One region of the Priestia sp. KCTC 13724 genome, then DNA from elsewhere that is predicted to be linked to it. Evidence: riboswitches for the same ligand, from Rfam matches in the RefSeq annotation. Region 1 holds a riboswitch; each other region holds the start of a gene.
What was found. A riboswitch is a leader RNA that binds a small molecule or an ion and turns the genes downstream of it on or off. The one in region 1 is predicted to bind S-adenosylmethionine.
Positions count from the first base shown of each region.

Region 2: linked by a shared signal. The riboswitch ahead of mtnW (2,3-diketo-5-methylthiopentyl-1-phosphate enolase) and the one ahead of AC1UFB_RS07080 (methionine ABC transporter ATP-binding protein) in region 1 are both predicted to bind S-adenosylmethionine.
Region 3: linked by a shared signal. The riboswitch ahead of AC1UFB_RS09725 (MetQ/NlpA family ABC transporter substrate-binding protein) and the one ahead of AC1UFB_RS07080 (methionine ABC transporter ATP-binding protein) in region 1 are both predicted to bind S-adenosylmethionine.
Region 4: linked by a shared signal. The riboswitch ahead of AC1UFB_RS07530 (trans-sulfuration enzyme family protein) and the one ahead of AC1UFB_RS07080 (methionine ABC transporter ATP-binding protein) in region 1 are both predicted to bind S-adenosylmethionine.

Region 1 covers NZ_JBXDLD010000046.1:6,014-14,315, forward strand. The annotation lists gene AC1UFB_RS07050 (cysteine desulfurase) at 1-188, opposite strand, end outside; gene sufD (Fe-S cluster assembly protein SufD) at 188-1,495, opposite strand; gene sufC (Fe-S cluster assembly ATPase SufC) at 1,513-2,298, opposite strand; gene AC1UFB_RS07065 (carboxymuconolactone decarboxylase family protein) at 2,525-2,890, opposite strand; gene AC1UFB_RS07070 (MetQ/NlpA family ABC transporter substrate-binding protein) at 3,015-3,857, opposite strand; gene AC1UFB_RS07075 (methionine ABC transporter permease) at 3,874-4,542, opposite strand; gene AC1UFB_RS07080 (methionine ABC transporter ATP-binding protein) at 4,532-5,560, opposite strand; SAM riboswitch class I at 5,671-5,777, opposite strand; gene AC1UFB_RS07085 (thioredoxin family protein) at 5,922-6,221, opposite strand; gene AC1UFB_RS07090 (toprim domain-containing protein) at 6,235-6,585, opposite strand; gene AC1UFB_RS07095 (YusG family protein) at 6,816-7,058, opposite strand; gene gcvH (glycine cleavage system protein GcvH) at 7,167-7,550, opposite strand; gene AC1UFB_RS07105 (arsenate reductase family protein) at 7,664-8,020, opposite strand; gene AC1UFB_RS07110 (acyl-CoA dehydrogenase family protein) at 8,171-8,302, opposite strand, start outside.
Region 2 covers NZ_JBXDLD010000111.1:121-5,558, forward strand. The annotation lists gene AC1UFB_RS14965 (1,2-dihydroxy-3-keto-5-methylthiopentene dioxygenase) at 74-589, opposite strand; gene AC1UFB_RS14970 (methylthioribulose 1-phosphate dehydratase) at 603-1,241, opposite strand; gene AC1UFB_RS14975 (2-hydroxy-3-keto-5-methylthiopentenyl-1-phosphate phosphatase) at 1,238-1,897, opposite strand; gene mtnW (2,3-diketo-5-methylthiopentyl-1-phosphate enolase) at 1,897-3,135, opposite strand; SAM riboswitch class I at 3,224-3,331, opposite strand; gene AC1UFB_RS14985 (pyridoxal phosphate-dependent aminotransferase) at 3,428-4,624, opposite strand; gene AC1UFB_RS14990 (carbon-nitrogen family hydrolase) at 4,732-5,438, shown strand, end outside.
Region 3 covers NZ_JBXDLD010000069.1:2,712-11,013, forward strand. The annotation lists gene AC1UFB_RS09710 (L-lactate dehydrogenase) at 1-569, opposite strand, end outside; gene AC1UFB_RS09715 (methionine ABC transporter permease) at 586-1,251, opposite strand; gene AC1UFB_RS09720 (methionine ABC transporter ATP-binding protein) at 1,253-2,266, opposite strand; gene AC1UFB_RS09725 (MetQ/NlpA family ABC transporter substrate-binding protein) at 2,279-3,097, opposite strand; SAM riboswitch class I at 3,181-3,294, opposite strand; gene AC1UFB_RS09730 (YjcZ family sporulation protein) at 3,453-3,572, opposite strand; gene AC1UFB_RS09735 (GNAT family N-acetyltransferase) at 3,658-4,122, opposite strand; gene AC1UFB_RS09740 (DinB family protein) at 4,238-4,501, shown strand; gene AC1UFB_RS09745 (DinB family protein) at 4,426-4,725, shown strand; gene AC1UFB_RS09750 (flagellar basal body-associated FliL family protein) at 4,773-4,931, opposite strand; gene AC1UFB_RS09755 (AlbA family DNA-binding domain-containing protein) at 5,117-6,445, opposite strand; gene AC1UFB_RS09760 (zinc ribbon domain-containing protein) at 6,522-6,725, opposite strand; gene AC1UFB_RS09765 (poly-gamma-glutamate hydrolase family protein) at 7,179-7,757, opposite strand; gene AC1UFB_RS09770 (glycosyl transferase family 2) at 7,895-8,302, shown strand, end outside.
Region 4 covers NZ_JBXDLD010000051.1:30,466-38,767, forward strand. The annotation lists gene putP (sodium/proline symporter PutP) at 1-316, shown strand, start outside; gene AC1UFB_RS07515 (SIMPL domain-containing protein) at 428-1,093, shown strand; gene AC1UFB_RS07520 (hypothetical protein) at 1,144-1,410, shown strand; gene AC1UFB_RS07525 (trans-sulfuration enzyme family protein) at 1,462-2,640, opposite strand; gene AC1UFB_RS07530 (trans-sulfuration enzyme family protein) at 2,624-3,769, opposite strand; SAM riboswitch class I at 3,843-3,981, opposite strand; gene AC1UFB_RS07535 (CotH kinase family protein) at 4,076-5,152, opposite strand; gene AC1UFB_RS07540 (CotG/ExsB N-terminal domain-containing protein) at 5,208-6,113, shown strand; gene AC1UFB_RS07545 (YppG family protein) at 6,188-6,598, opposite strand; gene AC1UFB_RS07550 (YppF family protein) at 6,847-7,038, shown strand; gene AC1UFB_RS07555 (hypothetical protein) at 7,160-7,333, shown strand; gene AC1UFB_RS07560 (hypothetical protein) at 7,466-7,627, shown strand; gene AC1UFB_RS07565 (YppE family protein) at 7,690-8,040, opposite strand; gene AC1UFB_RS07570 (hypothetical protein) at 8,081-8,302, opposite strand, start outside.

The sequences.
Region 1 (8,302 bases):
GCCATTGTACCTAGTGTATGAACACCTCTGTGTACGTTTGAGTTGTATTCTCTGTAGTACTTATTCAGTGCTTCAATCACTTGGATTGGCTTTTGAGAAGTAGCAGCGCTATCTAAGTAAACAAGCGGGTGTCCATTTACTTCTTGGTCTAAAATAGGAAACTGTTTGCGAATATCAGAAACGTTCATTATCGAACTTTCCTTTCAATTAACTCCGTTAACTGTTTTTTCACCGTTTCAACCGGAAGCTCATTTACAACTGGAGCTAAGAACCCATGAATAACTAAGCGCTCAGCTTCAACTTGTGGAATACCACGGCTCATTAAATAATAAAGCTGTAATGGATCTACGCGACCTACAGAAGCTGCATGTCCTGCCGTTACATCATCTTCATCAATTAATAAGATTGGGTTAGCATCTCCACGAGCTTTTTCGCTTAGCATTAATACGCGAGACTCTTGCTCTGCATTTGATTTAGATGCACCGTGTTCAATTTTACCAATTCCGTTAAAGATTGAAGACGCGCTATCTTTCATTACACCATGTTTTAAGATGTAACCTTCAGAATGCTTACCGAAGTGAATAATACTCGTCGTTAAGTTTTGCTTTTGCTCACCGCGACCTACTGTAACTGTTTTCGTATCACCGTATGAACCATCGCCCATTAGGTATGTGATGTTTTCAGAAACTGTGTTTCCTTCACTCATTAAGCCTAATGCCCACTCGATGCGACCGTCTTTACCAGCAACACCACGGCGATTTACGTAGCTAGTTGTTCCTTTGGCAAGGTAGTCTACCGCACCGAACGTTACTTTTGCATTGTTATTTGCAAATACTTCTGTCACAACGTTTACTACACCGTTTGACTCTTCAGAAGTAGCAATGTAGTTTTCTACATACGTAACAGAACTATTATCTTCTGCAACCACAATAACATGGTTGAAAAGTGCTGCTTCTTCATCTTCACGTACGAAAACAGCTTGAAGTGGTTCTTTTACTTCAACGTTTTTTGGAACGTAAACAAATACGCCACCGTTAAGCAGTGCAGCGTGAAGAGCCGTTAAGCGATGCTCATCCACTTTTACACCGTCTTTCATGAAGTACTTTTGTACAAGCTCTTCGTGGTCTTTTGCAGCTGTTTGGATATCAGTAAAGATAACTCCTTGCTCTTTTAACTCATCTGTTAACGTTGCATATGCAGCTGTTTGGTCACGCTGAACGTATAAGTTTTTAACCGCTTCTGTATCAATAAGTGCTCTTACAGACTCAGGAAGCTCGTCAATTGAAGAAATTGCTTTTGCTTCAGCATCATGCTTTGAGAAATCTGTAAAGTTCCACTTTGTAATATTTGTTTTATCTGGTTTTGGTAGTGGAAGATCTTCTGCTTTCGCAAGAGCTTGTAAACGAAGATCTAACAACCATTTCGGCTCAGCAGCTTTTTCAGAAAAACTGCGAACGTACGCTTGATCAAATGGTAATTTTGTATCAATAGTCATAGAAATCCTCCTAATGCTTATGCTTCTTGCCCTACAGTTTCGTCTTCAATACCTAATTCTTTCTTAATCCAGTCATAGCCTTCTGCTTCTAAGCGCTGAGCTAATTCAGGACCGCCTGATTTCACAACGCGACCTTGCATCATAACGTGAACATGGTCTGGTGTAATGTAGTTTAATAGACGTTGGTAGTGAGTAATCATTAAGCAACCAAAATCGCTACCACGTAGCTCGTTGATTCCTTTTGATACTACTTTTAACGCATCGATATCTAAACCTGAATCAATCTCATCAAGGATTGCAATAGCAGGTTTTAACATCATTAGTTGAAGGATTTCGTTACGCTTTTTCTCTCCACCAGAGAAACCTTCATTTAAATAACGTTGTGCCATATCTTGATCCATTTCTAAGAAGTCCATGTTTTTATCTAGTTGACGGATAAACTTCATTAGTGAAATTTCATCGCCTTCTTCACGACGCGCATTAATTGATGAACGTAAGAAGTCTGCATTTGTTACGCCGCTAATTTCACTTGGGTATTGCATTGCAAGGAACAGACCTGCACGCGCACGCTCGTCCACTTCCATTTCAAGTACGTCTTCACCATCAAGTGTAATGCTACCTTGTGTTACTTCATATTTAGGGTGCCCCATAATTGCTGAAGATAAAGTGGATTTACCTGTACCGTTTGGACCCATGATTGCATGAATCTCTCCGCCTTTAACTTCTAAGTTAACACCTTTTAAAATCTCTTTGCCTTCAATTGAAACATGAAGATCTTTAATGATTAAAGTTGAACCTGCCATACTAAAACCTCCAGTTATAGATGTATATACTAAAATCAGATATACCTATATCTTTTTAATTATTCTCATTTTATTCTCATTACAATCTTATAACAAATGAAAACTTATAGCAACCTTTTGAGATAAACGCTTTTCTCTTATATGTATACATATTTTACCCGTATAAAAAACGTTGCTTTCATAGGCGTAACCCAACCTTTAAAGCAACGTCTGCTTATCATTTATTTTAGTGTGTTTGACGTTTTAATTCCTGCACGCATTCCTGCACTAACATGACAGATTGACTCATCGCTGCTCCGCCACCAAATGCTGCCGAAACGCCACAAGCTTCTAAAATCTCTTGCTCAGTTGCTCCGTTATCTAAGCAACCTTTTGTATGATAAATCATGCAATATTCATTTTGAGCTACAACGCTAATTCCTAATGCAATCAGCTGCTTGTCTTTTTTAGAAATAGACCCTTCTTCAAAACAAGCCTCTGTGAAAGTGTTGAACGTTTCAGTCAATCGTGGAAGCTTTTCACTGAATGTTCCCATTCCTACCTTATAATTATGAAGTGCCTGCTCTGTTGAATGATTTGTTTCTTGTTGCATCCCTCTTGCCAACTCCATTCGTCATAGTTTTCATCATTAGTATGGATGATACAAATCGGAGTTATGCTTAACGCTAAAAATAGAAAAAATCGACCAGGCCTAAACCTAGTCGATTTTAATCTGTTTATTCGTTTACAGGAAGCACTGCGCCTTTATACTTCTCTTCGATGAAGTCTTGAATTTCTTTTGAGTGAAGTACTTCTACTAACGCTTTTACTTCTTCTTTGTTTTCATCACCTTTACGAACTGTGATAATGTTTGCATATGGATTGTTTTCTTTTGATTCTACAGCGATTGGATCTTTAACAGGGTCTAAACCAGCATCTAACGCATAGTTTGCGTTAATAACAACCGCATCGCCTTCATTGTTGTTATACACTTGAGGTAATAAACCACCTTCAACGTCTGCTTTAAACGTTAAGTTTTTAGGGTTTTCTACAATATCATCAAGCGTTGCATCTTGCTTTTTAACGCCCTCTTTTAACTTAATTACGCCTTCTTTTTCAAAAATTGAAAGAATACGACCTTGTTCTGCTACTGCATCACGCATAATTACCGTACCGTTTTTCGGAAGGTCTTTTAATGACTTGTACTTTTTAGAGTAGATACCGATTGGTTCGATATGAATAGCTCCTGCACTTACAAAATCATAATTTGGGTTTTCTTCTAATACAGATTCTAGATAAGGAATATGTTGGAAATAGTTCGCATCAATTTCTTTTCCATCTAGTGCTGTGTTAGGTAAAATATAATCTTGGAATGGTTTAATGTCTAACTCAATTCCTTTTTCCTCTAACAATGGCTTTGCTTCTTCTAAAATTTCAGCGTGAGGAATGTTTGACGCCCCCACCACAATTTTCTTTTCGTCTTCTGATGAATCTGACCCACTGCCTCCAGATGAACCACAAGCAGCTAAACCTAAAACTAAAGCAGATGATAAAGCAAATGTTGAAACCCATTTTTTCATAATATATTTCCTCCTCTTATCGTTTATCAATTTTAGACGTGATAAAATCACCAATAAACTGGATAATAAATACAATCACTAAAATTAAAACTGTCGCAACAAGGGTTACATCACTATTATTTCGCTGGAAGCCTTCTAAATATGCTAAGTTTCCTAAACCACCAGCTCCAACCGCTCCAGCCATTGCTGTATAGCCAATGAGTGCGATTGCTGTAACCGTCAAACCCGAAATTAAAGCAGGCATTGATTCTGGAAGCAGCACTTTAAAAATAATTGTGCCTGTTTTCGCTCCCATCGATTTTGCTGCTTCAATCACACCTTTATCGATTTCGCGAAGGCCGATTTCAACCATACGCGCGTAAAATGGTGCGGCTCCAACAATAAGAGCTGGCAAAGCCGCTTCTGCTCCTAGCATTGTTCCCACAATTGCTTTTGTAAACGGAATGAGCAAAATTAGTAAGATGATAAATGGAATGGATCGAAAGATGTTTACAAAAGCTCCTATAATAATATTAACGAAGCGGTTTTCCCAAAGCTGACCTTTGCCTGTTAAAAATAGAAGTAAGCCTAGCACAATTCCTAATATAAACGTGGCAACAACTGAGATACTTGTCATATAAAGTGTTTCAATCGTTGCTGCACTAAATTTATCATACGTTACGTTTGGGAATAATTCAGTTAGCATCCGTCATCACCTCAATTTCTACCTGTTGTTCACGGATGTACTCAATTACTTTATTAACCTCTGCTTCTTCACCATCTAAATGAATAAATAAGGTTCCATAAGAGCCCGTTTGTGTATAAGAAACTTTCCCTTGTAAGATGTTAATCGTGACATCAAATGCTTTTAAAATGCTCGTAATGAGCGGTTGCTCCGCTTTTCCACCTACAAATGTGAGCTGAACAATTCGACCGCTTGGATAAAGTTCCTTCACCTGCTCCACTGTCTCAAACGTTTCTTCTGGCTCTGAAATTTGCTGTACAAATCGCTTTGTAATATTTTGCTGTGGTTTACGGAATACTTCAAGTACTTCTCCTTGTTCGACTACTTTTCCATTTTCCATCACAGCTACACGATGACAAATTTTACGGATTACGTGCATTTCATGCGTGATTAAGACAATCGTTAAACCTAGCTTTTCATTAATATCAACTAGCAAATCCAAGATCGAATCTGTTGTTTGTGGATCAAGTGCCGATGTTGCTTCGTCACATAATAAGACTTTTGGGTTATTTGCTAACGCTCTTGCAATTCCTACACGCTGTTTTTGCCCGCCGCTCAGCTGAGATGGGTAGGCATTTTCTCTACCTTCTAATCCAACTAGTTTAATGAGCTCGTTTACACGTTCTGCTCGTTTGTTTTTTGGAACACCGGCAATTTCAAGTGGAAACGCAATGTTTTCTTGCACGGTACGAGACCAAAGTAAATTAAAATGCTGAAAAATCATGCTAATTTCTTGGCGAGCTTGTCTAAGCTTAGCACCTTTAATTTTCCCAATTTGATTTCCTGCTACTTCTACTGTTCCAGAAGTAGGTGTTTCTAAACCATTTAATAAGCGAATAAGAGAGCTTTTCCCTGCTCCACTATATCCAATGATGCCGAAGATTTCACCTTTTGCCACTGATAAATTAACCTGATCAACGGCCGTGACTTTCCCACTTTTAGCATCATATATTTTCGTTACATCTTGTAACGTAATCATCTTCTTCACCTTCTTTGTTGACTTGCTCTGTCTGCTTAGTGTGTCCTTGCTTTTAGAAAATAAAAAAACCTTTCTACACGTGAGCAGAAAGGTTTTTGATAAAATCCTTTCTCTCATCTTTCAAAGCTTATGCTTTGCAGGAATTGGCACCATTTCAGTTAGTCTGACGGTTGCCGGGTTTCATAGGGCACAGTCCCTCCACCTCTCTTGATAAGAGTTAACGACAAATTATTGAAATTATTTTGTTTTCATCAAATATTCATTTATTTATGTTTGTGATTCTAGCATGTGTCAGAAAGGGTGTCAACAAAAAATGCGCATAGGATAATAATCCCATGCACACCCTTAAACAAATGTTTGTTTAACTAAGACGTTCCATTACATATTCAACAGAGTGAAAAGCATACAGCTTCTGCTTCACTTCGCCATTTCCATATTCAATTAGGCATGGAACACTTTCAATTTCGAGCAAAGACGCTTTAGCAGGCATATAGTTTAAATTACTCATTCCGATTGTTAAGTCTGGAATAATCGCTTCTACTACTGTTAACATTTTTTTAGCTAGTTGGCACGTTCCACAAAGGGGTGTATGGAAAAAAATAACCGTACGCTCGTCTTTATTTAGCTTTTCGTCTAGCTGTTCCTCTGTCCACTCTTCCATGTTACTCATCCTTCTATATTAAAAATTCTGCGTTAACATCTATATTAGCACTTAAAAGTACCGTAGCAATATGATTTCTTGGGGCCGCCGCTACCTCACGATACATTTTATCGATATAAAGGTGCTCCGCTTCCGGAAGTTCTTTTTTAAACTGTTTCCGTAATTTATTGCCGGAATCATCTGAGTCAACCAAGATATACACATCTTTATCATACGTGGAATCGATAATCTCATCTAGCTTTGACAAGCTGATGGTTCCATTGGTACAAATAATCTCAATCGGTTCATTAATAATACTTTCGATTCGCTTTTTGTCAGACTTACCTTCTACAATAATTACTTTTTCAATTTCTATTAAACGCATCGTCATCACCTATGATTATCAGTTGTATAGTAACGTTATTCCTTTATGCTATACAATATTCGTTAATGTAACACAGTTCCCCTGTTTTTTAAAAGATTTTGCTGTAAAAAGAACATATATGAATTGTTTTTATTGAAAAAATAGACTATTTTCGGTCATCTTAGACTGATGGCGCCAAACCTTATGTGGTTGGCGCCATCAGTCTTGCACTGAGAGGTTTCATGCTAAATTTAGCACCAACCCTCTTCTGAATCGCAGTCCGTATACTTTTGTGTAGCTCCAGCCTGGACGTCAGCATACTGATAAATTTTGTTATTTTCTTGCGTGTAACCTGACTCTAAATTATATTGATTACCCGTTGCACCATAATTCACATGGCCAATTGATTGTTTATCTACATACAATTGCATACCATTTTCATGAAATTTTGCTGTAATTCGATCCGTTATGTCAACTTTTTTATGTTCGAACATAAAAAGACACCCCTTTAGCTTGTTTACTAAATAGAGTGCCCTTTTTGTTATAGGTCCATGAAGACAAATTATGGATATACCAAGTGAAATGTCTTAAGATGAAGTCAATTAACCTTCGTTAATCATTTCATCGTATTGTTCAGCTGTCATAAGCTTCTCAACATCTGCCGAATCAGCAGGCTTAATTACAACCATCCATGCTTTTTCATATGGAGACTCGTTTACAAACTCAGGATTATCGCTTAATTCTTCGTTTACTTCTACAACCTCACCGCTAATTGGTGCATATAGCTCTGATACTGTTTTCACAGATTCTACGCTACCAAACGGCTCGTCTGCTTCAACTTTATCGCCAACTTCTGGAAGCTCAACAAATACAATGTCACCAAGTTCAGATTGTGCAAAGTGTGTAATTCCTACCCGGAAAACTTCTCCTTCGCTTTTTACCCACTCATGCTCTTCTGAATAACGCAACTCTTTTGGTGTACTCATCTTAATCCCTCCAATAAATTATGTATGCCGCTAATGAATAGCAACGACTACCTCTTATCAGTGTAACGTAAACAACAGGTTTTTTCTATTTGAATCCGCACGGAATTTTAAATTTATTTCCATGTTGTGTCAAATTCTTCTTCTTTAAACCCTACCGTTACTTTATCACCGTCAGTTAATAACGGGCGCTTGATTAACATCCCGTCAGATGAAAGGATTTCAAGTAATTCCTCATCACTTGCTGTTGCAACTTTGTCTTTCAGACCTAGCTCACGATACTTCTTTCCGCTTGTATTAAAGAATTTCTTTAGCGGCAAGCCACTATTTTGATAATAGCTCGTTAGCTGCTCTTTCGTTGGTGGATTTTCGATAATATGAATTTCTTCATACGCCACACCATTTTGATCTAGCCATTGTTTTGCTTTTCGACATGTACCACATTTAGGATATGAATAGAATAATACGCTCATTATTTCGCCTCCTTTTTCTTCGCTTTTTCGTATTTTAACACATCCAACTTTAATTTACCTATTTTAGTTTGCAGTTAAACAAAGAAAAGCTGTGTAAAGGAGAATACTCATACTTTCCCTTTACACAGCTCTCTATTACATACTTTAAAATTACACAATAAAGCGCTCTTCTTCCAATACAACCTTTGCAATTTCTCGCTTAACAACAATAACGTTGACCGGCGTGTGACGAGTTAGCTTTCGTAATGACGAGAGCATCATACGTAGCGTATCTCCTTCTTC
Region 2 (5,438 bases), on a different contig from region 1:
AAGAAGAGAAGCGGCATTTTCTTGCGTTAACCACGCATACATCCTGCTATTTTTCCTTGTCTACAATCTCAATTTATTCGTAGATTGGCACCCAGCCTTCTGTTGTAACAAAAATACGAACGGCTACTACTTTGCGATCTTCCATTAGTGTAAAATAATGACGCACATTTTCTGGAACAGAAATTAAGTCACCTGGCTCTAACTCGACATCAAAGAATGAACCATCTTTTCCTTGAATGACGAAAATACCATGTCCACTGACGATAAAACGAACTTCGTCGTCCGTATGGTGATGCTCACGCTGAAAGTTTTTTAATAACTCTTCTAAGTTAGGCGTTGTATCTGATAACGAAATCACATCTTGTGCTTGATAACCTCGTCGCTCAGAAATATCCCTAATCTCTGTATCAAATGAAGCTAAGATTTCTTCTTTTTCTTCGTCTGTTAAATTAAATTTTTCACGCAGATTTTCAGGTAGCTTTGTAATATCCCAATTTTCATAAATGACTTCATTATTAGCTAAAAAGCTTGCTACCTCTTCTTGATTTTCAATGCGTACATCTGTTGCATGTAAACGAATGTTTGCCATATGTAACTCCCCCTTAAGTAAGTGTTGATTGATTATATTTCTTTAGTGAAAGAATTTTCACGTGATAACTAAATAAAAACTCGTATGCTTCTAGCGCTTTTTTCGCTTCAAATGCATTTCCCCCCCATACGGTAATACCGTGGTTACGAATTAAAACAGCCCCTTGATCCGCCGTTACATATTCAGCAAAGACTTCAGCTAACGTCGGAATGTCCGCATAATTCGGAATAATCGGAACGGTAACCTCTGCATCTTCTTCCCAAATACCGAGTGCTTTAATAATCTCTTGCCCCTTAAACGTTACCTTTCCTTCGTCACCATATAGTTCAGAAATGACGTTGTTATCAATTGTATGTACATGCAGGCTGCACCCAGCGTTTGTATGACTATAAACCTTAACATGTAAAAGCGTCTCAGCGGAAGGTTTCAAGTGTGTTTCTTCCGCTGCTTTCCCATGGCTATCTACAAGTAAGAAATCTTCACTTGTACGCTTTCGCTTATCTTTTCCACTAGCTGATACGAAGAAGGTTGTTGGCTCTTCACTTACTTTAATCGATAAGTTACCACTCGTTCCAAAAAACCAATCTCGCTGTGCAAGTTCTTCTTTTACATCCGCAATCTCTTGTAAACGCTGCTGTGCTAAAATACTCATACTTCCACCTCCGATAATTCGTTAATATGTTCAATGACATCATGGAATGTTTCAAACGGCCGATGCGGTAAATGTAACTCTTTGCATTTCTGAAGCAAGAAATCACGTGCCAATACGCAATCAGCCATTTTTGCTGCCTGCAAATCCGTAATGGAATCTCCAATTACGATGATAAAATCTTTGTCATCTACCAGATTTCGTATAATTGACGGCTTACAGCAGCCACAGCCATTTTCACAGTGGCTATCGCATGTATGAGGCCACGTAATTTTAATCGTTTGCCCTAAAAAATCTGAGCCGTTGCAGTAAAGGTTCTTTTTATCTATTTTGCCGTCTAACATTGGTTCAACAAAAAAGTCAATTCCTCCACTAACAATATATAGCGGAATATCCTTTTCTTTTGTGTAATGCACAAACTGCTCGAATCCTGTTCGAATCTCCGAAGTTGATAAAATAAATGATACAATCTCTTCTTTTAAAGAGATTGGCAGTAAAGAGAACATTTTGCCAACGCCTTCTTGAATCGATACGCGCTCTGCCAACACATCATGTTTGATAGCTTCCCACTCACTTGGAGCAAACTTTTTCATAATAGCAATGATGTTATCGCTGTTTGTAATCGTACCGTCAAAGTCACAGAAAATCTTCACGTTCATCACCCCTTCACCTTCACTGCTCCCCATAGCTCAAGTGCTTTTTGTAGCGCTTCGTCATTTGTATCTTCTAAAGGCTGTCCAGCAAGCGTAGCATCAACTGCTGCACGGAATGCTTTTCCTCCACCGACTGCTCCATCTGGGTGACCGTGTACGCCTCCGCCTGCGTTAATAATGCTATCCACACCGAAATCGGAAATAAGCTGCGGAACCATGCCTGGGTGGATACCTGCTGATGGAACCGGGAACGTTTGCTTATAGGTATGTAGCGGTCTTGTTACCTCGTACGTAATTCCAGCTGTATCTTCAAGCGGCATCGCGACGCTGCCGTACGGTGATGGGAATAGTGAAAAATCTGCTCCAACAAGACGAAGTAATTTTCCTAGTAAAAGAGAATTTGAGAATCCATGAAATTCAGATGGTGTTAACGCACCGCTTACTGCTGGGTGAGCCATGATTGGTAAGTTAATATCATCATCTTCACGAAGAGCTTGTAGCACATCTAGTCCATATGCAAACACGTTAAACAATAGAGCATCGGCTCCGAGCTCCGCTGCTTTTCTAGCTTTCTCTTTTAAATCAAATGTACGCCCCGTTAAATTTACGGCATATAGCGTACGATGACCCATTTCTTTATATACTTCATCAAGAACTTTTTTCCCTTCTGTAATACGCTTTTCGAACGGTGTCAGTTCGTTGTCAAATAGGATTTCGTCATCCTTTACAAGATCGACACCTCCAAGTGCTTGTGCCCGAAGCTGCTCCGTTAAATAATCCATATCACGCCCAATTACACCTTTAAAAATACTCATTACTAGAGGACGATCGTACACTTTTAGTTTCTCACGAATCCCTTCAATTCCAAAGCGTGGGCCAGGAAAAGCGGCTAATGCTTCTTGTGAAAACTCTAAATCTAATAATTTTACTTTTCCGTCTAATGATAGTTTTCCGAAAACAGTAACTAAAATAGCAGGTAAATCATTTGTATAATTAGAAAGCGGATAACCAATTTTCACAATCGCTTGCTTTGTCGTTTGCTCTAAATAATTGTTGACGCGATCGCAGTCTTCAAGTGGCGTAATGTCAACTACGCGCCCTTTGTGCTTTCTAAGTTGCTCCTGCTCAAGCTGAGGTAGATTTGTCCAAGAACCTACCGTTAAGCCTAGAGCAATGCCTTCTGCTTTTTTTTCAAAGTTTCCTTTTTCATCATGTAATAAATAACTTGCAACGATTTCACTCATTTGCTTCAAACTCCCTTGCTGTAAATTTCCCATCGTTACGAAATAAAAAAGCCTCTTCTTGTGAGAAAGAAGAGGCTTTTTTGCTCTCTTCTTATCTCTCAGCTACTGCTGCAAGATTTAGCACCGTGCTTAACAAAACGTTAAGTCGGTTGCCGGGCTTCACAGGGCTAGTCCCTCCACCTACTCTTAATAAGAAAATTGCTATTTATATTGTATAATCGATTTTCACGCTAATCGTATTCATCAAAAATATGTGTTTATGAATCAACAACTTCTTACATATTAAGCCAACTCAAAAAGAATTGTCAACGTATTTTTTGAATAAATTTAATTTAGCAATTCGATCAACCGCTTCTTTCAGTCGATCTTCATCGGTTAATAAACCTACGCGCACATAGCCTTCTCCGTATTCACCAAACCCAATTCCAGGAGCAACAACGACGTGTGCTTTTTCAAGTAACAAATCAGAGAATTCTTCTGATGTATAGCTTTTGGGAACCGGCAACCACGCAAAAAACGACCCTGGTGGGGCTTCAACGTCCCATCCGATTTCACGCAGTCCATGAATGAGAACCTGGCGACGAGATTCATAGCGTTCGACTAGTTCATCTACGCAGTTCTGTGACTCTAGTAAAGCAACCGCGGCTGCTTGCTGTATTCCGCTAAATACACTTACAAATAAGTGATCTTGTAAAAGATTAATCGCTTCAATAACGCTTTCGTTTCCAACAGCAAAACCGATGCGCCACCCCGCCATATTATACGTTTTGGATAGCGTATAAATTTCAATGCCCACTTCTTTGGCACCTGGAGTTTGCAGAAAACTAATGGGCTTTTGACCATCAAACCCAATTGCGCCGTACGCAAAGTCATGTACAATGCACGTATCGTACTGGCGAGCAAATTCAACCGTTTTTTCGAAAAATGATGCCGTAGCTACTGCACCGGTCGGATTATTTGGGTAGTTTAAAAACATGAGCTTAGCTTTTTGCTTCACTTCTTCGCTTATTTCCTCGTAAACTGGTAAAAAATCATTCTCTTTTTTCAAGGGCATAGCTTCCATTTTCGCTCGTGCTAGCTCCACGCCTGACCAATAGTCTGGGTAACCTGGGTCGGGCACTAAAACTGTATCTCCAGGGTTAAGTAAACACTGAGGAATTTCTACTAACCCAGCTTTGCCTCCAAACAAAATAGCGACTTCTTTTTCGGGATTTAGCTGGACACCGTATTCTCTTTCGTAAAACGCTGCTGCCGCTTTTTTCAAAAAAGCTTGTCCGCGAAACGGTGAGTACTTGTGGTAGTTTGGATTTTCACTCGCGTCTTGAAGTGCCTTGACAATATGAGGGGGCGTTGGCTGATCTGGGTTTCCTTGCCCTAAATTAATCACATCATGCCCTTCTTTTATTACTTTTGCAACTTTGCTAACAAGGGATGCAAAAAATTGTTTCGGTAAACTCTTCAATAGTTCTGATTGTTCAAACTGCTTCATGTGAACACCTTCTCAAAAAATTCTTGAAATTCTAGTCACAAATAATATATTGTAATAGTCAACTTGTAAAGTCATTTTTATAAAATAAATCAGGATGGTGAAGTTTAATGAGCTTAAAAGTAGCGTGTTTACAACTTGACCTTGCATTTGGAAACCCTAAAAAAAATTACGAGCATGCTGAAAAAAAAATGAAGGAAGCACTGCTTGAATCTCCAGATATTCTTATACTGCCAGAACTTTTTGATACGGCTTATGATTTACAGAACCTCGACGCTATCGCGGACTCAGAAGGTAAGCAAGCGACTAGCTTTTTCTCTGCTTTCGCCAAAACACACAGCGTGAACATCATCGCTGGATCAGTTGCTAAGAAAACAAAAAGCGGCGTTACGAATACAATGTATGTCTTTAATCGTGAAGGCCAGGAGGTCTCGCAATATAACAAGCTACACTTATTTAAGCTGATGAATGAGCACTTATTTCTACAACCAGGTGAAACCAAAAACATCTTTACGCTTGAAAACTCATTATGCGCAGGCGTTATTTGCTATGATATTCGCTTTCCAGAATGGATTCGCGTTCATACAAGCGCAGGTGCAGAACTCCTTTTTGTGGTTGCTCAGTGGCCCAAGCCAAGACTTGCTCACTGGAAAGCACTTCTGGTAAGCAGAGCCATTGAAAACCAATGCTACGTGGTTGCCTGCAACCGCTCTGGAGACGATCCAGCTAACACATTTGCTGGTCATTCGTTAATCATTGACCCTTGGGGAGAAATTATTGCAGAAGCAGGTGAAAATGAAGAAATACTAACAGCAGA
Region 3 (8,302 bases), on a different contig from region 1:
AAAATTGTTGAATGTGACCATAGTGCAAACTGCGAACCGCCATGTTCACCAAGCATATACGCATGAACGTCATGTGGCTTTACCTTGAGTTCATTTGCAACAACTCGCCGAAGACGTGAACTATCTAATAAAGTTCCTGTTCCAATTACACGCTCTCTTGGCAATCCAGACAAACTCCATACATGGTATGTAATAACATCACATGGATTTGTGGCTACAACGTAACAGCCTGAGAAACCAAGCTCTTTTAGAGTTGTAACTACTTCCATAATAATAGGTGCAGTTGCTTTTAGTTCATCAAGCCGCGTTTCACCTTTTTGAGGTCTTGGACCGGCAACGCTTATAATAATCACATCTGCATCTTTAATATCGACCAATCCACCTGCATATACGTTTGTAACCCCAGACGATGTGACAGTTGCATCCTGTAAATCAAGCGCGTCACCTTCCGCTTTTTCCTTTAAACAATCCACAAGTACCAATTCTTCTATTGCTTGCTGATTAACTAATGAAAAAGCTGTCGCTGAGCCAACATTGCCACATCCAATAATTCCAACTTTCCTTCCCATGAGCAACCTACCTCTCTTACCCTTCTCTTTTTAATCTCTTAGCTAGCTGGCTACCAAACGATTGAATCAACTGTACCATAATAATTAATACGAGAATAGTTGTGTACATCACTGTTGGTTCAAAGCGTAAATGCCCATATTGAAAGGCGATATCTCCAAGCCCACCAGCACCAACAAGGCCTGCCATTGCAGTAGCACCGATGAGACCAATTGTTGCAATAGTTAATCCTAAGACAATACCAGAACGCGCTTCTCTTACAACAACGTACCAAATAATTTTTGACGTTGAAATCCCCATTGATTGATATGCTTCCACTATTCCTTTATCAACTTCTAACAGCGCAGACTCCATTAATCTTGCAATATAAGGTGCGGTATAAACCACAAGGGGAACAATTACGCCTTGTACACCAATGGTTGTTCCAGCAATAAGCTTAGTAAATGGTAGAATGAAGAATAATAGAATAATAAATGGAATCGAACGAATAATGTTGATGATCCAGTTCAGAACTTGGTATAACCATCTGTTTTCTGACTGTCCACCCTGTCTAGTTACAACAAGTAAAATCCCAAGCGGTAAACCAATCAAGATGGCAATAACTAATGAGATACTTGTCATGGTTAACGTTTGAAGGAAGCCTTCCCAAATAACGTCTCCCCACTCTACAAAAAATTCAGCCATCTTATTTCCACTCCTCTACAATAACGCCTTCACTTTCTAAATATCCGATTGCTTCTTCATAAGCTTCCTTATCTCCTCTTAAATGAACAAGCAGCTTTCCAAGCGTTTCATTTTTTAACTGTTCAATTCCACCGGCTAAAATACTTGGTAATACATCAAATTTGCGTGAAACCATCGCAAGCGCCGGTTCATTGGACTTTTCACTTCCTTTAAAATAAAGTGATACAAGCTTACCAGTTTTACGATATTCTGTTTTTAAAGCTTCTGGAAGATTAAATGCAGATTCTGAACCAATAAAACGCTTAGTTGTTGGATGCTGTGGATGAGTAAATATATCCACTACTTTTCCTTCTTCTACGACTCTTCCATTTTCCATCACTGCTACGCGATCACAAATACGTTGAACAACGTTTAATTCGTGCGTAATTAGAAAAATTGTTAAGCCTAATTCTCGGTTAATTTTTAATAGTAACTCCAAGATAGCTTCCGTTGTTTCTGGATCTAAGGCACTTGTGGCCTCATCGCTTAATAAAATTTCAGGCTCATGCGCTAACGCTCGTGCAATGGCAACACGCTGCTTTTGACCGCCAGATAGCTGAGACGGGTAGTGATTAACTTTATCAGACAACCCGACAATTTCTAAATACTTCTCTGCGCGCTTTTGAATGGTTTCTTTATCAATGCCTTCTAGTTTTAGAGGAATTGCAATGTTTTCATATACAGTTGCTGTTTTTAATAAATTATACCCCTGGAAAATCATCCCGATTTTCCGGCGTGTCTTTTGAAGGTCCTGCTTTGAAAGAGTCGTTAGGCTTACACCATTAATGAATACTTCTCCAGACGTTGGTTTTTCAAGTAGATTAACACAGCGAATCAGCGTACTTTTCCCCGCACCGCTATATCCAATTACTCCGAACACCTCTCCTTTTTCAATAGTCAAGCACACGTCTTTCACAGCCTCCACTTTCTTGCCGTTGACTTCATATGTTTTGGAAGTCTGCTTTAATTCAATCACGTTCACCACTCCTTAAAATGCTGGGACAACTGAGCCGTTAAACTCTTCTTCAATAAATTGACGAATTTCATCTGAATGGAAGTATTTCTCTAGCTGTTTTACAACTTCATCATCTTTATTTTCCGTACGTACAACAACGTAGTTTGGATATGGATTGTTTTCAATTTCTTCATGGAAAATGGCATCATCATTAATTGTTAAACCTGCACCCATCGCAAAGTTTGTGTTAATTGCAGCAGCTGCTACTTCACCTAATTGAGATGGAATTTGTGAAGCTTCTAGCTCAACGATTTCAAGATCCAGTTTATTTTCAGCTACGTCTTTTTTCGTTGCTTTTTCTTCAACGCCTTCTTTTAATTTAATAACTCCAGCCGCTTCAAATAGCTTTAACGCACGATATTCATTACTTGGATCATTTGGCACAGCAATTTTGTCACCTTTTTTCAGTTCTTTTATATCTTTAATGCCGTCTGCATAAATACCCATTGGAAACGCAACCGTTTTAAACGCATCCTCAATTTTATAGCCTTTATCTTTTACCTGTTGTTCTAAAAACGGTAATGTTTGATAATTATTTAAATCTAAATCACGTTCATCAAGCGCTGTGTTCGGTGTATTATAGTCGTTAAACGTTTTAATGGTAATCTCTAATCCATCTTTTTCTGCTAACTTCTTCACTTCTTCGTTAATTTGTTGATGAGGACCACCAGTTACTCCGATTGTAATTTTTTCTGTGCTCAAAGTCTTTGCTTCTTCTTTTCCGCACGCAGCCGTTACAATTAGTAGTGCTGACGCCAGTGTTAAACCTAGTACTTTTGTTGTTTTTTTCATTATGTCAATCGCTCCCTTTTCTTTTTTTCCATAAAAAAAACGCCTCTTGCAGATAAAGAGAAGCGATTTTAACCAATCCGCTTCTCTTATCTTTCAGTGTATAAAGATACACCGCAGGATTTAGCACCGTTACAGCACGATTGCTGATAGGTTGCCGGGTTTCATAGGGCCAGTCCCTCCACCACTCTCGATAAGAGTTGCTTTTTTATTCACTTTATTATGATGGCTATTCTACAGGTAGTTTGTATATAGTGTCAATATTTTTTTAATTTTATTTTATAAATTTTTTTAGATTAGTTTTAATTTAAAGAAAAGAAGCATACAAAAGTCTCCTTTTGTATGCTTCTTTTCTTTATTAATTCCAACAAACGCATCCTACAATAACAAGAAGAATAAACAGAACTAAGATTAAGGCAAACCCACTGCCGCCTTTATTATAGCCGTATCCTCCACAATAACCGCCGTAAAAACACATAACATACACCATCCTTTCTGTCTCAGTGTATGCACGCATCATCCTTTTGCTTGTCTAAACGCCTATTTTCTAAAAATATGTACCCTTAACTCAATATTTGTCGCAGTCGAATCATATCACGACATTGAATACCATTTTCATAGATTTCTTCTTCATAGTTATGAACAAAGTGATCAATTTCAATTCCTGTAATACGAAATCCACATTTTTGATACAACGCCAACTGCTCAATACTTGAATTACCTGTTGCAATTTCTACGCTTTTATATCCATAGTGCTTTGAAAGCTTTAAAGCTTCTTCCACCAATTGCTTTCCGTATCCTTGATTTCGCATGTTTTTCTTTACTACAATATTGACAATTTCCACCGTATTCGGCCTTGTTGGTAGCAGTACAACAAGCCCCACTAACTCACCATCTGCTCTTCCTGCAATGCATGTTCCTCTCTCAATATAGCCTGAAATAACCTCTTCTGATGGATCAGCTTCCTTTAACAACTCAATATGATTCTTTGTTACTTGCAATATTTTTTCAAAACGTAAACTAGACATGGTATCGCCCTTTCTTCTTACTATTTTCGTTAAGCAAACTACACCGTATTTGACTGTTTCCCTGTTATAATTAAAAGATATTACTAGAAAAGAAACAAGTCTAAAGGAATTATTTATGAATTTATTGTTATTACATCATTTAGAAACCGTTCGAAGTATTACGCTAAAAGTTTTATCAAGCGTAACTGAACAGGAATCGTTAGTAACTCCCGGTGGCTTTTCAAACAACATTGTTTGGAATTTAGGGCACATTGCATATATTCAAGAAAAGCTTGTTTTGAGCTTGCTGGAAAGAAAAATCAATTGCCTGCCTCATATGAGCGATTATTCGCGGCTGAAACAAAGCCTTCTCAATGGAAGGAAACACCTCCTACCTTAATTCAACTAAAAGAAGAGCTGATGACTCAAACTGAGCGTATTAAAGAATTCATACCCGCTCATTATGATTTGAAGCTAGCCAAGCCGTTCACTAATAAAGCTGGCATTTCGTTTGATCACGTTGGCAGCACGTTCTTGTTTAGCTTTTACCATGAGGGAATGCATGTTGAAACAATTAAACAAATTAAAAAAGCTATTCAAGAAAAAAATCCTAGCAATTGTTAGGATTTTTTTCTTGAATAGCTTACCCGTCGTATATCTGGTTAAAATCTCTATATTTGTGTTACTCCTACTGTTAATATGTATGTTTCATTTACCACAAACTTATCTACTGCTTCTTTTTGCTGCTCGAAATGATAATAAGCAGCGCACACCCCTCCCAATCCTGCTAGCGCTAACACGATTAACAGAATGGACCCAACCTTTTTCATGTTTCATTCTCTCCCCTATGTCTCACAAAGTCTGATATAAACCTTTGTAACATCCCCTTTTGTTTGAAAGGTTTATTCAAGCGAGTTTGAGGAATAACCACTATTCCCCTCACTCTATTTGATGATACCATACCTTTTTCAGAAAATGTATAAATGTTCTCAATTGTTAAAAAATAGTCATTTTTTTACTTTGATTGATAAAAAGATTGCATAAGAAAATGAAGAGCTTTGTTTTTTGAGAGACCAAACGCGTTAATAATATAATCAACATATTGAAATAAAGATTCACCGTTTTTTTCTTTTAGCTTCATAGCTCGAAAAGATTTATTAAATCGATAATGCTTTTTATCAGAAAAAACTAGGCCTTCTTCTCTTAAAAAACCTTTATATGCCCCATGGTTAAAATACAAAACATCATTTCGCACGTTTTCAAGATCAATTACAACAATCATATCTTCTAATTCAGCGTTGAGCTGCGTCATACATTCAATGTACTCGCCAAGACAGCTTAGTAACAATGTTAAAAATTGATGGCCATCAACGTATTGAAATTGATCAAAAATAGCAGCATTTCTGTAGCTTGGTACGCACTCTTGCAAAACAGATTTTACTTCATCAAGCTCTTCTACATATGGAATTGGAATATGAAATTTTGCCGCTCCATTAACAAACTGTTCCCAAGCAACGGTTTTATCATAGGAGTCAATAACATCAGTGTTTCGAAAAATAATTGACTCTGCAGAATATGATGCTTTAACAAACGGTAAATGAACGTTCATTTCAATTTCTTCATACATTGGATAAGCTTTCGGTTCATTTGATTTTGATAAGATATACTGCTTTAATTTATCTTCATCCATATGTTCCAATAAGTACAAGTCATAAATTGGAATGACGTACATATTGCACATTCCATAGTGAACATAGCCTTCGCCGTGCGTAAGCCCCTTTCGGTTATAGATAGATAATTCTTTTGTGCAAAATGCTTCTAAACGCATCATTCGGTCTTTTGACTTTTGATATAGACGGTCCAGGTGATAGCGGTCATCAATTTCTGAAATTGGAGAAGTTCCGCTCCCAATACGGCGATAAACTTTCCCGTATGACATATAAGGAGGGTACAAGCCTTCTGGAATCCAAATAACAAAGACGCCGTACTCTGTGGTATGTTCAGGTGATAGAAACCGAGTAAAAATACGAGGAATTGGATTCGTTACATCCTTCAGCATGTTGTGAATAAAGAGCTCATACTCTTTTTTTTCAAGTAAATTGATTGAGTAATCATCTTCATCAACTCCAAATATTAGCCACCCGCCCATTTCATTGGCAAACGATGCAATAATATTTGGAATCTTCCTCTTCACAGTGGAACTAACTTCTCGCTTAAATTCAAGCTGATACCCTTCTTCTAACTGCTTCGCAACCATCACTTCTACATCAGAGAAACAAATTTCAGCAATCGTTAGCTTTCTTCCCTCTTTATTTATGAACGGCGAATAAAACGAATCACTCACAGTTTCTCCTCCTCATCATATGCATATAACTTATCCATATGATGAAAAGTGGCTAAACAGTCGTATTTCTTCTAAATTAACCAAAGAACAAATCGAGAATATTAGACGCCTTAGACGCTTCTTTATTATAAAACTCTGAGTAACCGCATGACTTACAATAAACCACAACAAAGCGGTTATGCTGAACGTCTAAAAGCTTTGAAAGACCTGTGCCTGTCATTGCCACTTCCTTTTGCCCAACGCTCTGTCCACCACATTTTATACATCCCGCCTCTTTCATTTCTGTCATCTCCTTTGTTAAAATAAAAAATCTAATTTATATTAAGTAATACGAAATAGTGTTTAAAAAGTTTCATATTTTTCCGTTCTTACAATACTCGTTGTTTACCTTCTTTGGACAGAACAATATGAAATCCAAACGAACTACCTCCATTTTTATACTTTTTATTCCTTATTATCCATTTTAACACATTTTTAATTTCACCTCGTATTTTTAAACAAATACAGATATCATTAAAACTGTACGGCTCGTTCCATTGACTGTACTTCAAGGACAACTTCTGATATTCCTTCTGTTTTAATTTTCATCTTATCTCCTCACTTTATAAACCAACCATTAAAGGTGCAACACTTTCTTTTTCTATATTTTAGTATATATTCCATATGGAGATGCGCTTTTCAACTATCCTGCAATAAAAATACAGCGCCTATTTTTTCCGGCGCTGTATACATGCTATTCACTTTCTTTAATCGCTTTTACTAACGATTCAATAAAAGACTGTTTTTTTTCTACGTTAGTTAGCAGCTCATCATATTGAGGTACTGTCAATTCTAACTGCAGTCCCTGATGGCGGGTATTATCATTTGCAATATTATCTGGCGAAACTCCTCTTAAATGAGGGGGCAGCTCAACTACAATAAACCCGGGTTTTAATAATTCTTTCACGCGAGATGCAAGAGGTTCATCGCGCCCTCCTATATAAATCTCTCGTTCCGCACCGCGTGCACCGTGAAATGAAATAGTTATATTTGACTGATGGACTAATGACCTTGCCAACTCTTCATCGTAATGAGTAGATGTTACATGCAGTTCAAAGGGATCTTCTTTTTTTAAGCATTTAAATGCATAAAAAGTCCCGTTAACCTCCTGCGCCAATTCCCTTGCCATTTCAAGTGTACCCTCTTCCATTGTACCGCCATGAATCGCCAACACAACAATGTCTTTCTTACGAATGATGCACTCAATTTCATAGTCAATTCCAGCTCGCTCACACTGAGATAGCTCTTGAAACGTTTGATATATATCTCGCACAACGATCACTTCCCTTCTATTGTTTCTTAATATGACTTGATTTTCATAGAGTATACATTAAACGTACAAGCACTTTTTTAGATTTTTCATAAGATGGAATGAATGCTTTTTACTATATAGAAAGTGGTGTTAAACAATTGATTGAAAACTACACGCGAATTGCAATCAAAAAGCATCAGCTACATGATGTTGATTTATTAAATGACATGCCGTATGTCCTTGCTGTTGAGTGGGACGGCGTATTATATGAATTTTTAATCAAACTAAAAGAAAACTCTTCAAAGATGATTCTGTTAGGCTCTGGAGCCGGTGCTAAGCAAGAGCACCCGCAAGGTCCTCCTTATTTTCAGCGCCATTCATGGATGGACCTATTTGATGCATCGGTTATTTACTACAACGACCCTACTTTATATTTAGGTCCTCTCTCTTTAGGATGGGGGCAAGGAACGAAAGAACGGTTTTACCTTCAGGAAATCTCCGTGTTGCTAAAAGAAATCTTAGAAAAATTACACATACCTCTCCCAAAGGTCACCTGTTACGGTTCA
Region 4 (8,302 bases), on a different contig from region 1:
TGATACGATTTTGGGTCTTGTAGGTTATGCATGGGCCGGGTTCGGTTCAGCATTTGGCCCTGCAGTTTTACTAAGTCTATACTGGAAGAAGATGACTCGTTGGGGTGCTCTTGCCGGTATGATTGTTGGGGCTGCTACGGTATTAATTTGGGTAAACGTACCTGGATTAAGCGAAGCACTTTATGAAATGATTCCTGGTTTCGTACTAAGCTTCTTAGCTGTCGTCGTTGTCAGCTTGTTAACGAAAGATCCTTCAACGAAAGTTCAAGGTACTTTCGTTGAAATGGAAGAAACATTAGAAGAAGAAACTAAATAAATCCAAACGAAAGCTCGCAAACATCTTTTTGCGAGCTTTTTATTTTCTATACGTAGCCCAAGCTTTTTCTTCATACGTATATAGATAAGAGCTTATAAGGAGGTTTATAGCATGCATCCATCCATGTTTCCATATAATCACCAGCCCCCACCATCACGTGAAGGAAATGAGCGTGAGCTAAAAGTGATAGGAGAAGGCCGTATTACGGCTGTTCCAGATGGCATTTCCATTATTATCGGTGTTCGTACAGAAAACCTAAGCGTACAGCAAGCATTAAAAGAAAACACTACCGTTTCCAATACAATGATTGATGGCTTTCAAAATGCTGGAATTGAACAAAGTGATATTGAGACCGCATCGTTTACTATTAACCCAAAATATGACTACACTGATGGCAAAACGACATTAGTTGGATACGAAGTACAGCATTTATTTGAAGTTCATGTTGCAGATATTAAACAAGCTGGTGAAGTGTACGCTATCTCTGTTGCAAGCGGTGGAAACGTAGCAGAAGATATTCGTTTTTTTGTGAAAGATCCGATACCCTATGAAAAGCAAGCACTTTCTCAAGCCGTTCAGCACGCTGGAGAGAAAGCAACGGCTATTGCAGACACCCTAGGCGTTGCCTTAAACCCTATTCCGCTGGAAGTCACTGAACGGACTCAGCAGCCCCCTGGTGGCTATGTAGTGGCAGCTAAGACACTTGGGTCTGCTCCACCGATTCAAACGCAGTCTCTGACAGTTGTATCAGCTGTAGAAGTGACATACAGGTACTAGAGTATGTGTGCTAAACTAATACGTATATTAATAAAAGGAGTTTATGCATCGTGATATCAGATGAACAATTGTTTAGCGCCTATCAAAAACTTTGGGTAAATCGCTCTTTTTCCAACCAAGATAATCTTTCCGTTAAAGAAAAGTTATCCTATGCTATTCAAAAGGATTTACGTGATGAAATGACGCATCCTCGCGTTCGTAAATCTCCTGAGGTAAAATATGAACTGGCCGTTCAGCGGATTAACAATAGCAGTCTTGCTCATAGTGAACAGCTGGCTTTAATCGACCTGTATACAAAACTACTCAGAAATTGCTAAAAAAGAGGTTGTTTCTATTTAAATCTAGAAACAACCTCTTTTCTTCTATTATTATTTAGTTACGGCTTTTTCTTGAAAAGAAATTAGAGCATTATTAAAATCTTCTTTTAAATCCTCATACTCTTCCAGTCCAACTGATAAGCGTAACAGCGATTCTGTAATACCTTTTTCATCTCTCACTTCTTTTGGAATACTAGCGTGAGACATTGTTGCTGGGTGTGTTAAGATGGATTCAACTGCGCCTAAACTTACACCAATCGAAGATAAGCGCACGTTTTTTAATATATGCTGTGCGAGTTCATCATTGTTTAATTTAAACGAAATAATTGCTCCGTATCCGTTTGCCTGCTCAGTAATCAATTCATAATCAGGATGTGTCTTCAGCCCTGGGTAATAAACCGCTTCGACGTCACGTTGCTCTTCAAACCATTTCGCTAGCTCTAAAGCCGTTTGTTGTTGCTGATCTAACCTTACTTTTAATGTTTTAATGCCTCGTAGAAATAAGAAGCAATCCTGTGGCCCTAAAATAGCTCCAAATGCGTTTTGAACAAACTTTACTTCATCAGCAAGCTTTTCATCACTTACAACAACCAATCCACCAATTACATCGCTATGTCCACTAATATACTTTGTCGCACTATGAATGACGATATTTGCCCCTAAATTAATTGGTTGCTGCAAGTAAGGTGTCATAAACGTATTATCAACGATTGTTAACAGGTCATAGCGTTTAGCTAACGCTGCAACGCTTTTAATATCCGTTACCTGTAAGAATGGATTTGATGGGCTTTCAATGTAAATCGCTTTTGTTTGGCTCGAAATGACTTCCTCTACTTCCTCTACATTTGTCATGTTGACAAATGTAGTTTTAATACCAAACTTTGAAAATAATCTTGTTAATACGCGATATGTGCCACCATAGATATCGTTTGAAACGATAATTTCATCGCCTGCTTCAAATAAACAAAGAACAGATGATACAGCGGCCATTCCTGATGAAAAAGCAAACCCAGCAGCTCCATTTTCAAGCTGTGCAATCGTATTTTCTAAAGCTTCTCGTGTTGGATTACCTGAACGCGAATAGTCATAGCGCCCACCGTTTGTTTCGTCTTCTAGATTGAAAGTAGACACTTGATAAATGGGAACATTTACCGCTCCAAAATGTCCATCAATACCTGTTTTTGCATGAATTAAATTTGTACCAAATGAGTGTTTATTTGTTGTATGCATCAAATGCCTCCTTTAAGTCTTGAATTAAATCCTCTGCATGTTCAATCCCAACAGATAAGCGTAATAAGCAATTCGTTACGCCAACTCGATTTCGTATTTCTTCTGGAATATCTGCGTGAGTCTGACGAGCTGGGAACGTCATTAAGCTCTCCACACCACCTAGACTTTCAGCAAAGGTAATCACCTTTATATTCTCAAGTAAGACTGGCACAATTTGCGGGTCCGTTACAGCGAAGGAAATCATTCCGCCAAAGCCTCCTGCTTGTTGCTTCATTACGTGATAGCCTGGATGAGATTCAAGACCTGGATAGTACACTTTCTCAACCAGCTCATGTGAAGTCAGCCAATTCGCAATTTTCAGCGCATTTTCATTGTGTTTCTCCATGCGCAAAGCAAGCGTTTTAATACCTCGCAGCAACAACCAGCTATCTTGCGGACTTAAAATTGCACCTGCTGCATTTTGATAAAAGCGAATTTTTTCACCTAGCTCACGACATCGTGCAACGACTAACCCGGCTACTACGTCATTGTGACCACCAATGTATTTACTAGCGCTATGAATAACGATATCCGCTCCAAGAGAAAGAGGTCTTTGATAATAAGGTGACATAAACGTATTATCCACAATTGTTAACAAGTTACTTTCTTTAGCAAGTTCAATTATTCCTTTTAAATCCGTTACGTGCATCATTGGATTTGTCGGTGTTTCAATAAATAACGCTTTCGTATTCTGCTTTAATACTGCTTTAACTTGGTCTAAATGAGCTGTATTTACATACGTTACTTCTACACCTTGTTCTGCAAAAATATCATTTAAAACTCTGTATGTACCACCGTATAAATCTTCAGAGACGATTAAATGATCACCGTTTTTAAACAAAGCAAGTACAGCCATAACTCCTGCCATTCCCGAAGCAAATGCCGCTCCAACTTCGCCTTCTTCTAACGCAGTGATTGCATCTTCTAACGCTGTTCTTGTTGGATTAGCTGTTCTAGCATAGTCATATCCTGTGCTTTCTCCTAAACGGGGGTGTGCAAACGTAGATGCTTGGTAAATAGGTGTTGTAATGGAACCTGTAGCAGGGTCTCGATTGACGCCCGAACGAACAAGTAGTGTTTCAATATGCATAATGTCCTCTCCTCTTTGCAGTAAATAAAAAAAACTCTTCACAGATGGAAGAGCGTTCGCTTAATCACGACTTCTCTCATCTGTTAAAATACAATTGTTAAAATACAATCGTATTTCACAGGAATTAGCACCGTTCAAACTCACTGACTAACATATGGTTTGATGGTTGCCGGGCTTCGCAGGGCCAGTCCCTCCGCCACTCTGGATAAGAGTTTTATTAAGTTAATTATTCATTGTGTATACTTTAATAAAAATAACAAAGAATGTCAATAGAATTTTCTAAACAATTTCAATTATCTCATTTATTCAAAAAGACTTCATTGATTTTCTTATATAGGCTGCTCTGTCTTTAATAAAGTCACAAATAAACGCAGGTTCTTGATAAAAAGTAGCTAACTTGTGCTGTATATACGGATCTTTCTCTACATAAGGCAAAATCAGCTGGTGGAGTGCTTCAATCTTTGGTTTCATATAGTTAACAGTGAACTGATGATTTAGCGCAGAATTCATTTTTTCAATATATTGTTTCTTAAATTTTGATATGGCCAAAAGTCGTGCTGTTAACGTATTAAACCCTTCCATTCTCACATAGTTACTTTCCATTTCATCTCCGTTGACATCGCGCCCCCACGTAGCATCATAGTCCCAAGGAAGGAGTTCAAAGCACTTCGTATCACTGTTCCGGTACAAAGCATAGTTATGAACAAAACCATCAAAGTTTTGAAGACAAATTACTCCCACCAACCAGGCTAAATAGCGATCTACCTCCAAGTGCTCTTCAATGTTATCTTCAAACTCTTGATTCGTCCATGTATTCAAGTTATAAATAAAATATTCTAACGCTTCTTCATCTTTTCCGTACGCTACTTTTGTTTCGTATCCTGATTGAAGCGATTCTTTTGGCTTCTCATCCAAATCACTCATTAACGAGAAGTTGGCATCTCCGTCTACAGCGTAAAAGATAGAGCCTTTTGGCAAGCTACGCTTTGTTAAGAAGTACTCGTTTACCGATTCTAACTGTAAATAAACACCTTCATTTTTCCCGTTAATGGTGAGATGAACAAACTGTGATTTCGGTGATAGTACGCCAAGGTCTGAAAAGAAATCGAGCGATAGTTTATTGCGAACTAGCGATGGATCTTTATATTCTGCATTGAGATGAATTTCGTTGGTCTTCCCGAATTTATTTGGTGAATAAAACTCTATATAGTACGATTTCTTTCTCATTTCTCGGATGTGTGATCCCCTTAGAGTTAAGCCTATTTCATACCTCTTTTTATGAACTTTCATCACTGCGGGTATGGAATCTTCAGACCAGATGTCGGCCTTTAGTTCTTTAAAGTCCCGAACATTAGCAAAAACAGAATAGGTGGCAATTCCCATCTCTTTCCCTCCTTTTGGATACATTTTAAATTATATGAGCTCCTCTCCCACCGAGATGCTAGAAACTCCTTGGTTATTTCTTAAAATTCCACGTTTATCTCATAGCAAGTACGGCGTATTAAGCGTATCTTATGGTGAAAGGCAAAAAAATGATTCTCATAAGGAGGTTTTTAGATTGTATATTCAATCTAAGCGTATTCGTAAAGCTGCTGAATCTTTACAAAAATCAGAGCTAGGCAGATTTATGTATCAAGAACCAAAAGGTCATAGCTCAAAATGTTCATCTAAAAAAACAGCTCTTTCTCACAAAAAGACGGAGAAAAAGACAGAAAAGAAAACAGAGAAAAGAACGGAAAACAAGTACTGTACGAAAAGCTCACGTTCTCACAAAAAGCATCGTTCTCACAAAAAAGTAACGTGCTTCTGTAAAGAAAAGCATTCTCATAAAAAGCACCGTTCTTGCAAAAAACACTCTCACTCTACAAAGCACTCTTATAAAAAGCACCGCTCTTGCAAAAAACACTCTCACTCCACAAAGCATTCTCATAAAAAGCACCGCTCTTGCAAAAAACACTCTCACTCCACAAAGCACTCTCATAAAAAGCACCGTTCTTGCAAAAAATACTCTCACTCTACAAAGCATTCTCATAAAAAGCACCGTTCTTATAAAAAACATTCTCATTCCACAAAACACTCTCATAAAAAACACCGCTCTGAAAAGAAAAAAACATGTTTCTGTAAAGAAAAACACTCTTACAATAAGCATCAACCTTCTCAAACGTTTAAACATTCCCATAAAAAAGAGAAACACTCTTCAAAAAAATATGGTCACAAGAAAAAAATTGGGCATTCACACTTACCTAACTTAACAAGCCATCCAATTACAGGCAAAAAGCCAGTTAAAAAATGTGACCATTCTCCTTGCTTCTGTAATCACCCATTCAACCGCTTCTTTAGATAAAACATTACATGCTCTACAAGATGTTATAGCTTCTTGTAGAGCCTTTTTATTCCATTTACATGCTATACAATTCTTTATATTTTAAAGATACCTGTAAACCCTTTTACTAAGTTTGTTAATTGATTCATTGCTCCCATCATCTGTCCCGCTGTATTCATCATTTTATTAACGTCATAATTTCCGTCTGAAGATTTAAATTGAGACATTAAAGAATGAAACTGGTTAGGCTGTTGCTTCATTTGCTGATTACCTTTTGGATAAGGATTTGGAAAAGGCATTCCATTTTGATAAAAAGGGTATTGCTGTTGGTTGTTTACATATTGCATTTGGGGTGGAACTTGAGCATAAGGCTGTTGCGGCAACTCTGTATGATGCCATGGGTGCTGATGATATTCTGGAAATGGGTACACCTGACTTAAATCAAACCGTTCTTCTTCCCATTGATTCTGCATGTAGTATGGATAAGGATTCTGTTGATTATACATACTGGCTCGCTACCTCCCTTTAAAAATTTTATTATATGGTATGTAGGTACTCAATCTCAGGTGACGCACTACACCTTTTATTTTTCACTTTATATTTAGAAGAACGTTGTGAAAAATGTTAGTTTCTGTCGAAAGTTTAAATTTTTCAAAAAAACGAGATAATTTTAATCTATGTTACGATAACTATAAGTGATGCTAACAAGACAAGCACACAAAATGGACAAAATGGGGATAAGGAGTGAATTTACATGTATGTGAACGAGCTTCAACAAGCTTTTATGGCTAAAAAACAGTATGAGCCAACTTCAAGTAATGAGCTGCTAGACTTCGCGCAGCAGCAGTATTTAAAAGGTTGTTTAACATTATCCGATTATAAAATCGCCGTTCGTGAGTTAGAACAAATCGGAGCTTCAAAACCCGAATTTGCACACGAGAATTAATTGTACTACATTGCCCTCAGCTAATTGACTGAGGGCTTTTCTATATTTAACTACTTATACTCACCGCTACTGTGACGCATATTAAAAAAGATCGTCCATTTCATTTCAAGGAGGAGTTTCGATGAGTCGAGGAAAACACTTTAACCATAAAAAGCAAGGGCATGAACCAACCGTTTCGCAAGCGGGGCAGCCCGTTACACCAAAACACACTCAAAAAGTGGATTATGTAATCAATACAGTCGGTACGGAAGACGATCCTGCTGTTAGCATCCACGTGCAAAAAGATAACGATTAATTCAATTACAACACAGCAAAAGAGACTGAGACATAAGTAGTTCAGCCTCTACTATACCTGAACGATTGAGAGTTCATAACTTTTAATCGTTCAGGTTTTTTGGTTGATTGTGAAAACAATGTTGGAAACAGGGTGGAATGGAGCGTAGGACACTCGACTCCTGCGGGAAAGAGAGGAAAAACGGAGATCCCGCAGCGCAGCGAGGAAGCTCAGGTTCCTCCCCGCGGAAAGCGAGTGACCGTAGCGCAATGGAACGAACGTGTTGAGACAAACCAAAGAGATGGGAACAGCTAGTGTTCGTCTTTTAGAAGCAATCATTTTGTTATGTCCCAAACTCTTTTACTGTTTAATCAAACTTAACCGTTCATTAAAATGGACTCTAATACGTACTTATTTGATTGATACATTTGCTTAAAGCGCTTGTCTCGCGTCTCTTGATAAAAAGACTGGAGCACTACGTTTTGCAAGTTTTCACGAAGGGTATCTACTTGATTGATGTGAATATATTTAGGCTTTGTTTCTTTGAGCCACTTGGTAACAAGATCCGTCCACATATCTAACTCATAAAAAAACTGATCAACATATGGTTTGACCTCCCCAAAGAAATTCATCTCATACTCTGAATTACTTTTAATAGTGGATAAACGAGTAAGAGCTAACTCATTATAGTGATGTAGTACCTTTGTTGCTTCTATCATTAAATTCATATTTGTCACCTCAACGATGACATTGTACCATAAATCATCGTTACACTGTACGTAGTAGTACTTCTCTTCTCCGCCATTCTGATTGAGGTGGGATTTCATAGGCTGCAGCTTCAATTTCTCGTAACGACTCGTCAATACGCTGAACGTGATTGCTATATACTTCTTCATAAGTAGTAAACGCTTGATTAACTTGTGAAGATAATGTATCTTCTACAACATCTATTTGCTCTAATACATTATCGAATAAACTTAACACTTCGTT